Regions from separate parts of the Ferdinandcohnia jepli genome, predicted to be linked through region 2. Evidence: riboswitches for the same ligand, from Rfam matches in the RefSeq annotation. Region 2 holds a riboswitch; the other holds the start of a gene.
The links. A riboswitch is a leader RNA that binds a small molecule or an ion and turns the genes downstream of it on or off. The one in region 2 is predicted to bind S-adenosylmethionine.

Region 1: it holds a riboswitch for S-adenosylmethionine, as region 2 does, so the genes downstream of both, AB3M96_RS05855 (LLM class flavin-dependent oxidoreductase) here and metK (methionine adenosyltransferase) in region 2, are expected to answer to the same signal.

Annotation. Positions count from the first base shown of each region.
Region 1 is NZ_JBFOKR010000004.1:179,848-184,281, forward strand. It holds gene AB3M96_RS05845 (VanZ family protein) at 1-89, opposite strand, end outside; gene AB3M96_RS05850 (M20 family metallo-hydrolase) at 202-1,482, opposite strand; SAM riboswitch class I at 1,712-1,822, shown strand; gene AB3M96_RS05855 (LLM class flavin-dependent oxidoreductase) at 1,904-2,956, shown strand; gene AB3M96_RS05860 (ATP-grasp domain-containing protein) at 2,972-3,922, shown strand; gene AB3M96_RS05865 (hypothetical protein) at 3,938-4,434, opposite strand, start outside.
Region 2 is NZ_JBFOKR010000016.1:29,822-34,255, forward strand. It holds gene AB3M96_RS17285 (alpha/beta hydrolase family protein) at 1-128, shown strand, start outside; gene AB3M96_RS17290 (DUF2584 domain-containing protein) at 145-387, shown strand; gene pckA (phosphoenolpyruvate carboxykinase (ATP)) at 425-2,014, opposite strand; SAM riboswitch class I at 2,346-2,511, shown strand; gene metK (methionine adenosyltransferase) at 2,853-4,052, shown strand; gene AB3M96_RS17305 (gamma carbonic anhydrase) at 4,297-4,434, opposite strand, start outside.

The sequences.
Region 1 (4,434 bases), on a different contig from region 2:
ACCAAACCGAGAATAAATGAAACAACGAAGAATAGCAGGAAATGTCCCACCTTGTCCATTCCAAATACAAGTTCATAATTTATTTTCATATCTTCCTCACCCATTAGTGAGTTTGGTCAACCCGGGAAGAACATAAACCTATTGGTTATTAGTGGGTAAAAAGAGAATGGAAAAATAAGATTCCATTCTCTTTTTTCATGATTATCTATAAGTCTCCAAAAAATCCTTCAACACATGAACCGCCTGCACACAATCCCCCAAAGTCGACCACTCGGCAGGATTATGACTAATCCCATCCTTACTCTGTACAAAAATCATCGCAACCGGAAGTTTACGCCCAACCACCATTGCATCATGCCCGGCACCGCTTGGTAAATAAGCCGGTTCTATCCCTTGGGCTTTAACCGAGTTAGCCAGTTTTTCCTGCATGTCCTCACTGATTGGAACGGGTGCCTCCCGGAAGGTTTCTTCTACTTCTAGTTCGATGTTGTGGTTGTTGCAAAGAGTGTGCGCCTTGTCGATGACAAGTTCGACTAGTTTGTCGCGCGTATCCTTTTGGATATCACGAATATCAACAGTTAAACGAACCTCACCTGGAATAACATTTACCCCATTAGGAAATACATCAACCTTGCCAACAGTCGCAACTGCAGAAGAGCTCACTTGCTGAGGGAGCGCTTGTACCTCATATATAAATTGGCTGGCAGCAACAAGAGCATCTTGTCGATCATTCATTGGAGTGTTGCCTGCATGACCGGCTTGTCCTTTAAACGTCATCTTCAACCAGCATGGTCCTGCAATTCCGGTCACAATTCCTACAGATGTGTTTGCATTTTCAAGTCTTTTACCTTGTTCAATATGTATTTCAACAAAGGCTTCTAGTTTGTCGAGGTCTCTTTTTGAAGTGAAAAAGGAATCTGTAGTGAGGCCAATACTTTCTAACACCTCGCTAAAAGGGACTCCGTTTATATCCTTTTTAGGAAGTAAATCCTCTGGTTTTGCCTCACCAATCATCGACATGCTGCCACTAAAGCCACCGTTAAAACGTGCACCTTCTTCGTCGGTAAAAATGACGACTTCGTAAGGTCTTTCTGGAGTGTATCCGGTTTGTTTCCAAGCTTCTGCAACCTCTAGTGCAGCAAGCACACCAAGTGGTCCGTCAAAATGTCCGCCATTTGGCACACTGTCTACATGGGATCCAGATATTAGTGCCGGTAACTCTGGGTTTTTACCTTCAAGGCGGCCAAACACATTTCCGGCACCGTCAACAGTTACTTCAAGTCCTGCTTCGGTCATCCATTTTTTGACGAGGTCCTTTGCTGCCTTTTCTTCTTCTGAAAAGCCAATCCGGTACGAACCGCAGTCTGGTGTGAGTCCAATCTCGGAAAGAGCCGCTAATCTTGTGGCCAAGCGCTCACCCCTTACGCCGTTTTTGTTTAATGATTTATCGTAATCTACTATGAGTTTTTCATACAGGTTCATCTGAATTCTCCTTTTTTGTGGTTTGCAATTTAAGCATTGTTCAATTAATGTACCTATTATGCAATTAATAAGACTATCCTGCAATCATAATTGTGACTTAACGAGAAACTCTATTCAGTAATTCAATAAGATTACTCGGTTTACTACATTAGCTAACAAAAACTTTTTTGTTGAACTTTTCTGATAGATAAAGTATGATAACATTACGAATTACGAAATAAATAGTGTCTTCTTATTACGAGAGGTGGAGGGAAATGGCCCTTTGAAGCCTCGGCAGCGGGTTCTAGATTCATAGAATACTGTGCCAATTCCATCAAACTTGATGTTTGAGAAATAAGAAGGGGTCGACGTTACATACAAACCTCTTCTTTTTGAAGAGGTTTTTTATTTTATCTAGAAACAGCATGAGGAGATGAGTGGAGTGAAGTATGGTTTTTGGTTACCGATTTTTGGTGGGTGGTTACGAAATGTGGAGGATGAGAACATGCCACCGACCTTTGCTTATGCAAAGGAAGTGATTCAAGCGGCGGAAAAATGGGGCTATGATACAACCTTAATTGCTGAATTATATTTGAATGATATTAAGGGTCCCGAGCATGATTCCCTTGAGGCTTGGTCAACTGCGGCAGCACTTGCAGCAGTTACGGAAAAAATTGAAATTATGACAGCGGTCCGTCCTGGATTCCACAACCCTGCTGTAACAGCAAAAATGGCTGCGAACATTGATCATATAAGCAATGGAAGGTTTACGTTGAATGTCGTTTCTGCTTGGTGGGAAGAAGAAGCCCGTCAGTACAACGGTATTTTTACAGCACATGATGAGCGTTATGACCGCACGCTAGAGTTTATCGATGTTGTGAAAGGACTATGGACAGAAGAAACTTTCTCATATGATGGCAAGTTTTACAATATCCAAAATGCGAAGCTTGCTCCAAAGCCAGTTCAACGTCCTAACCCGGTTTTATATGCAGGCGGCGAAAGTCCAAAGGGTAAAGAAGTAATCGCTTCAGTCATGGACGCTTATGTGATGCATGGTGGAACAGTTGAAGAAATTGATACGAAAATCACGGATATGAAAAATAGACGAAAAGCCTTGAACAAAGACGACTTCCAATCCTTTGGAATGGCAGCGTACGTGATTTGCCGCGATACAGAGGAAGAGGTTCAGGAGGAACTTCGTCGTATCACGGATGTAAAAGATACTAGCGGATACGCGGGATTCAAGGATTTCACAAGTAAATCTCAATTAGAGCAGCAAATTCAGTTGCAGGATTATTCCGTTTCAAACAGAGGCTTGCGTCCAAACTTAATCGGAACACCGGAACAAATTGCGGAGCGCATTTTAGCATATGAAGAGGTTGGATTAGACTTATTACTACTTCAATTTTCACCACAGCTAGAAGAAATGGAACGCTTTGCTCGTGATGTAATGCCACTTGTAGAAGCGAAACGAACTCAAAAACTAGAAGCTTAAAAAGGAGTGGAAGCAATGAGTAAAATATATGTAATTCATGAAAATGATGAATGGACACAGCACTTAGTAAAGCGCCTAGAAGAACTAAATCTTCCGTATGAGTTGTGGCATCTGGATCAGGGAACAGTGGACTTATCCGAGGCACCGCCGGAAGGTGTATTTTATAGTAGAATGAGCGCATCTTCTCATACGCGCGGTCATCGATATGCACCTGAATTAACGAGTGCAGTTCTTGCATGGTTAGAAGCGCACGATAGAAAAGTGTTTAACGGATCGCGTGCACTGCAGTTAGAAGTTAGTAAGGTTCAGCAATACCTTGAGTTGAATCGTTATGGTGTAAAAACACCGAAAACAGTTGCGGCAGTTGGAAAAGAACAAATTCGTGAAGCGGCAGCGAAGTTTGCAGGTGCACCATTTATTACAAAACATAACCGTGCTGGAAAAGGACTTGGAGTTCAATTGTTCTATTCATTAGAAGCACTAAATGAGTATCTTGAAGGACCGACTTTTGAGGAGCCGGTTGATGGAATTACGCTTATTCAAGAGTACATCCAATCACCAGAACCATATATCACCCGTTGCGAATTTGTTGGCGGCAAGTTTGTGTATGCGGTTCGAGTCGACACATCTGAAGGCTTTGAACTATGCCCGGCAGACGCATGCCAAATCGGAGACCTTTTCTGTCCAGTTGGCGAAGAAGTACCAACGAAACCTAAGTTCCAAATCGTTGAAAACTTTGCAGATCCTATTTTAGAAAGGTATGAGCAGGTTCTAGCTGCAAACGACATTCACATTGCTGGCATCGAGTTTATCCGTAACAGCGAGGGCGAAATTTTCACATATGACATCAATACAAATACCAATTACAACTCAGACGCGGAGGATGCTGCCGGTAAGTTTGGTATGCTTGAGGTTGCAACGTTTTTAGGGAAAGAGTTGGAGAAGTTGGCTGGAGTAGAGGTGTAAAAAAAGGGAAGTTGCCTACTGGTAACTTCCCTGAACATCTAATGCCTTTTTCAATAATTCATTTTTCTTTTCTTCATACTTTTTCTTATAAGGCAGGGCTTCCTCTTTTGAGTGTCCATTAACTACTAACTCATTCTCTAGCTCGGTATAGAGCGCGTAGAATAACTCATCGGTTTCTTTTTCTAACGTCTTGAATTCGTTATAGTAGGTACCCATCACTTGCAAAACTGCCACTCCATCAGCTGATTCTTCGATAAAATCTGCCTTCGCTCGTTTGAGTAGCTCTTTGGCTTTCTTCTTTGTGTCTTTTTCAAGAATAGTAAATTCACTATCATACTTTTCTTTAATTTCTTCAAGTGTGGAAGACTCTGTAGTCATCGATGCCTCCGCAACCTGCGTGCTTTCATCCAAAGGAAGGTTCTTCACCATGTTTTCGTGTATCTGTTTCTTAGGAGCGTCCGCAGCGAGTAATGGTGGGTCTTTTCCTTGATGAACATACCAAAATAAACCTA
Region 2 (4,434 bases):
TCAAAGAGTTAGGAAAGTATGTAGATAGCTGGTATTACCCTGAATTTACACATTATTTTCCGCCAGCTGAGAATCGAGTTACTGTTAAAAGGTTAACTGAGTGGATGAAATCAAGACCTACTAAATAATGAGGGGGAACCAAAAGTGGGAATGCCATTCGAATTAAACACTATGATTGTTACAAAAGGCAGGGAAGAGAGAGTGAAAGACAATCTTTTTACTCTAATCAAAGATGGTTATCGACTATATCCAATAGACATTCCTTTAGAGGTAAGACGAACAAAAGATAGCGAGTCTATTGGGGATGCCATTATAAAAAAGATTACACTAGAAGATGATAAAACAACTATTACATACGAACTGCAATCCCTGAATTCTATAAATTAAAAACCTCGAGAGGGAAACTCTCGAGGTTTTATCCTGCTTATATTCTTGGACCACCTAATAATTCAATTTCCTTAGGAACATTAGAGAATTTTTTAAAGTTCTCTTTAAATTTAAGTGCAAGTTCCTTTGCTTTCACATAATATGCACTTTGATCGGCCCATGTTTTAGAAGGTTGTAAAACATCATCTGGAACTCCAGCAATATGAATTGGAATTTCTAAACCAAATATATCATTTTTTACCGTTTCGACGTTGTTCAATTCGCCTTCTAAAGCAGCTTGCACCATTGCACGTGTGTAGCTTAACTTCATACGGTTTCCAACACCGTATTCTCCACCAGTCCAACCGGTATTTACAAGGAATACTTGCACATTGTGTTCATCAATTTTTTTACCAAGCATCTCAGCATATACAGTTGCAGGAAGTGGTAGGAATGGTGAACCAAAACATGTTGAAAAAGTTGCTTGAGGAGATGTTACTCCACGCTCTGTTCCAGCGAGTTTACTTGTATAACCACTTAAGAAATGGTACATTGCTTGTTCTTTTGTTAATTTGCTAATCGGTGGTAATACTCCAAAAGCATCAGCAGTTAAAAATACAATTGTGTTCGGGTGACCAGCAATACTAGGAACAACAATATTGTCGATATTCTCAATTTGGTATGCTGCTCTTGTATTTTCAGTAAGTGAGCCATCATCATAATCAGCAATTCTGGATTCCTCATCAACAACCACATTTTCAAGGACCGATCCAAAACGAATTGCATCAAAAATCTGTGGTTCTTTCTCCCGTGATAAATTGATACATTTCGCGTAGCAACCACCCTCGATATTAAAGACACCTGAGTTAGACCAACCGTGTTCATCATCGCCGATCAATCGACGCTTAGGGTCAGCTGATAGAGTTGTTTTTCCAGTGCCTGATAGGCCGAAAAATAAGGCTACATCCCCTTCTTGGCCAACATTCGCCGAGCAGTGCATAGATAAAATATTAGCTTCAGGCAGAACAAAGTTCATTACTGAAAAAATTGATTTTTTAATTTCTCCAGCATATTCTGTACCACCAATTAAAACAGTGCGTTTTTCAAATGAGATAATGATGAATGTCTCAGAATGAGTACCATCAACAGCAGGGTCAGCTTTAAAATTAGGAGCATTTATTACAGTAAATTCCGGCTTGTGATTCTCTAAATCCTCCTCAGTAGGGCGAATGAAAAGTTGCTGAGCAAATAAATTATGCCAAGCAAATTCATTAATGACTTGAATTGGCATACGTACCTTTTTGTCAGCACCTGCATATCCATTGAATACAAAGACTTCGTTTTGCTCTTTTAGATAGGTAAGTACTTTTGTGTAAAGTTTTTCAAAGGTTGCTTCAGAAATAGGTTGATTGACTTTTCCCCAGTCAATTTTATCTTTTGTAGAAGCTTCTTCTACAATATATTTATCTTCTGGTGATCTACCTGTATATTTTCCTGTAGTCGCACGTACAGCACCAGTCGAAGTAAGAATTCCCTCTTTTCTAGCTAGTACTTTTTCGACTAATACCGAGACAGAGAGATCATGAAGTACGTTATTTCCATTCACTAATTCCATTAGCTGCTCACTTGAAACTTCAACTGAATTCATGAAAAAAACCATCCTTTATCTAAATATTATTATCATTCGAATTATAATTAGTATAACACATTAATTCAATTAGTCTATACTATTTAACGTATTTTACGTAACTTATCTCCAAAGTGTACCAACCAATTTAAAAAACTATGATTTCATGCACTTTATGTAAAGATAAAAAAAGTAAGCGCTTTAAAATTATAGGTAAAAATAGTAATTTAAACAAGAATAAAAGCTAGATTTTTATTTTAAAAGTACTGATCATATTTTTTGTTTTTATTTTCCGTAATATTGTTGACAGTAAAAGGTTTACTACGTTATGATATGTCATTGAACGGATACTCTCTTATCCCGAGCTGGCGGAGGGACAGGCCCAATGAAACCCGGCAACCATCACTATGTATACATATAGAAGTAAATTTATGTTTATTCTATACATATAACTTCTTGGTTTTTTAAATAGTGATAAGGTGCTAACCTGAGCAAGGCATGACCTTGATCGATAAGAGTGAAAGGCGAGAATGACAAATTTACCTTTCCTCATTAGCAGGGAAGGTTTTTTATTTCTTGATATCAGGGGCAACTTTTAGAATATCTATCTGTTTGCTTAACTCATACGATGTTACATTCACATATACAATCTTGAAAGTAAATTCAAATTTAATTAGAGAAAAGTTTGTGTTTGTAATCACTTTTCGTGCACGTTAGGTCAGCCGCAAAGTGTTTTACTGTACGTGAATACAGGATAAAAAATCAAAATGTAACAATACTAAGGGAATGAGTACCGTATCAAAAAGAAAGTCAGAAATTGAGTACACTCGATGTTCTGAATGTAAAAGGAGGAAGCGTTGTGACAACTAGACGCCGATTATTTACTTCTGAGTCTGTTACAGAGGGTCATCCAGATAAAATTTGTGACCAAATTTCAGATTCTATCTTGGACGCTATTTTAGCTAGTGATGCTAATGCACGCGTAGCTTGTGAAACTTCTGTAACTACTGGATTAGTTCTTGTAGCAGGAGAAATTACAACTTCTACATATGTAGATATCCCTAAAATTGTACGTGAAACTGTAAGAGAGATTGGATATACTCGTGCAAAGTATGGATTTGATGCTGAGACTTGTGCAGTTTTAACTTCCATTGATGAGCAATCACCAGATATCGCTATGGGTGTAGATCAAGCGTTAGAAGCTCGTGAAGGTCAAATGACTGATGAGCAAATTGATGCAATTGGTGCGGGAGACCAAGGTTTGATGTTTGGTTTTGCTTGTAATGAAACAAAAGAACTAATGCCTTTACCAATTTCTTTAGCTCATAAGCTTGCTCGTCGTTTAACTGAAGTTCGTAAAGAAGAGATTCTTCCATATTTACGTCCAGACGGTAAAACTCAGGTTACTGTTGAGTATGATGAAAATAACAACCCAGTTAGAATTGATACCATTGTTATTTCTACTCAACATCATCCTGAAATTACACTGGAGCAAATTCAGCGTAATCTTAAGGAGCATGTTATTAATCCAGTTGTTCCAAAAGAGCTTATTGATGAAAATACAAAGTACTTTATCAACCCAACAGGACGTTTTGTAATCGGTGGACCACAAGGGGATGCAGGGCTAACAGGACGTAAAATTATCGTTGATACGTATGGTGGTTATGCACGCCATGGTGGTGGAGCATTCTCGGGCAAGGATCCTACAAAAGTAGACCGCTCGGCTGCATATGCTGCACGCTACGTTGCAAAAAATATTGTAGCTGCAGGACTTGCTGATAAGTGTGAAGTCCAATTAGCATACGCGATTGGAGTGGCTCAACCAGTTTCTATCTCAGTTGATACATTCGGAACTGGAACTGTTTCTGAAGATGTACTAGTTGATTTAGTACGTGGAAACTTCGACCTTCGTCCAGCAGGGATTATTAAGATGTTAGATCTTCGCCGACCAATCTATAAGCGGACAGCTGCATATGGTCATTTTGGAAGAAGTGACGTAGATTTACCTTGGGAGCGTACAGACAAAGCTGAAGCTCTAAAACAACAAGCTTCTAATTAAGAATTGAAGAGCTCGCCTAGTGGCGAGCTTTTGTTAAATAATAAAGTATAAAAATTTTAACCGAGTTTTCGGTGTTTAGCTCCAGCGCCTAGCCCCTCGAGGTCGCTTCACCCCTCCTGTGGCGGCAACACTAAGGAATGCTTCCTGAGGTTAATCCACGCAGGAAAAAAGCTTTGCTTTTTTTCGAGCCTCCTCGTCAGGGTTCCAGCGCTTGTCGGGGCTGACCAAGGCGCTTGCGCTTTTCTTATTTTTGCAAACTCTTATAAAACTGTCCTTTTTCAACATATTCTCTACGTATTCGGGCCATATCCTTTTTGTCATCATCATTTAACTCTCTAATGACCTTAGCGGGACGACCAAATGCAAGTGTATTAGGAGGAAT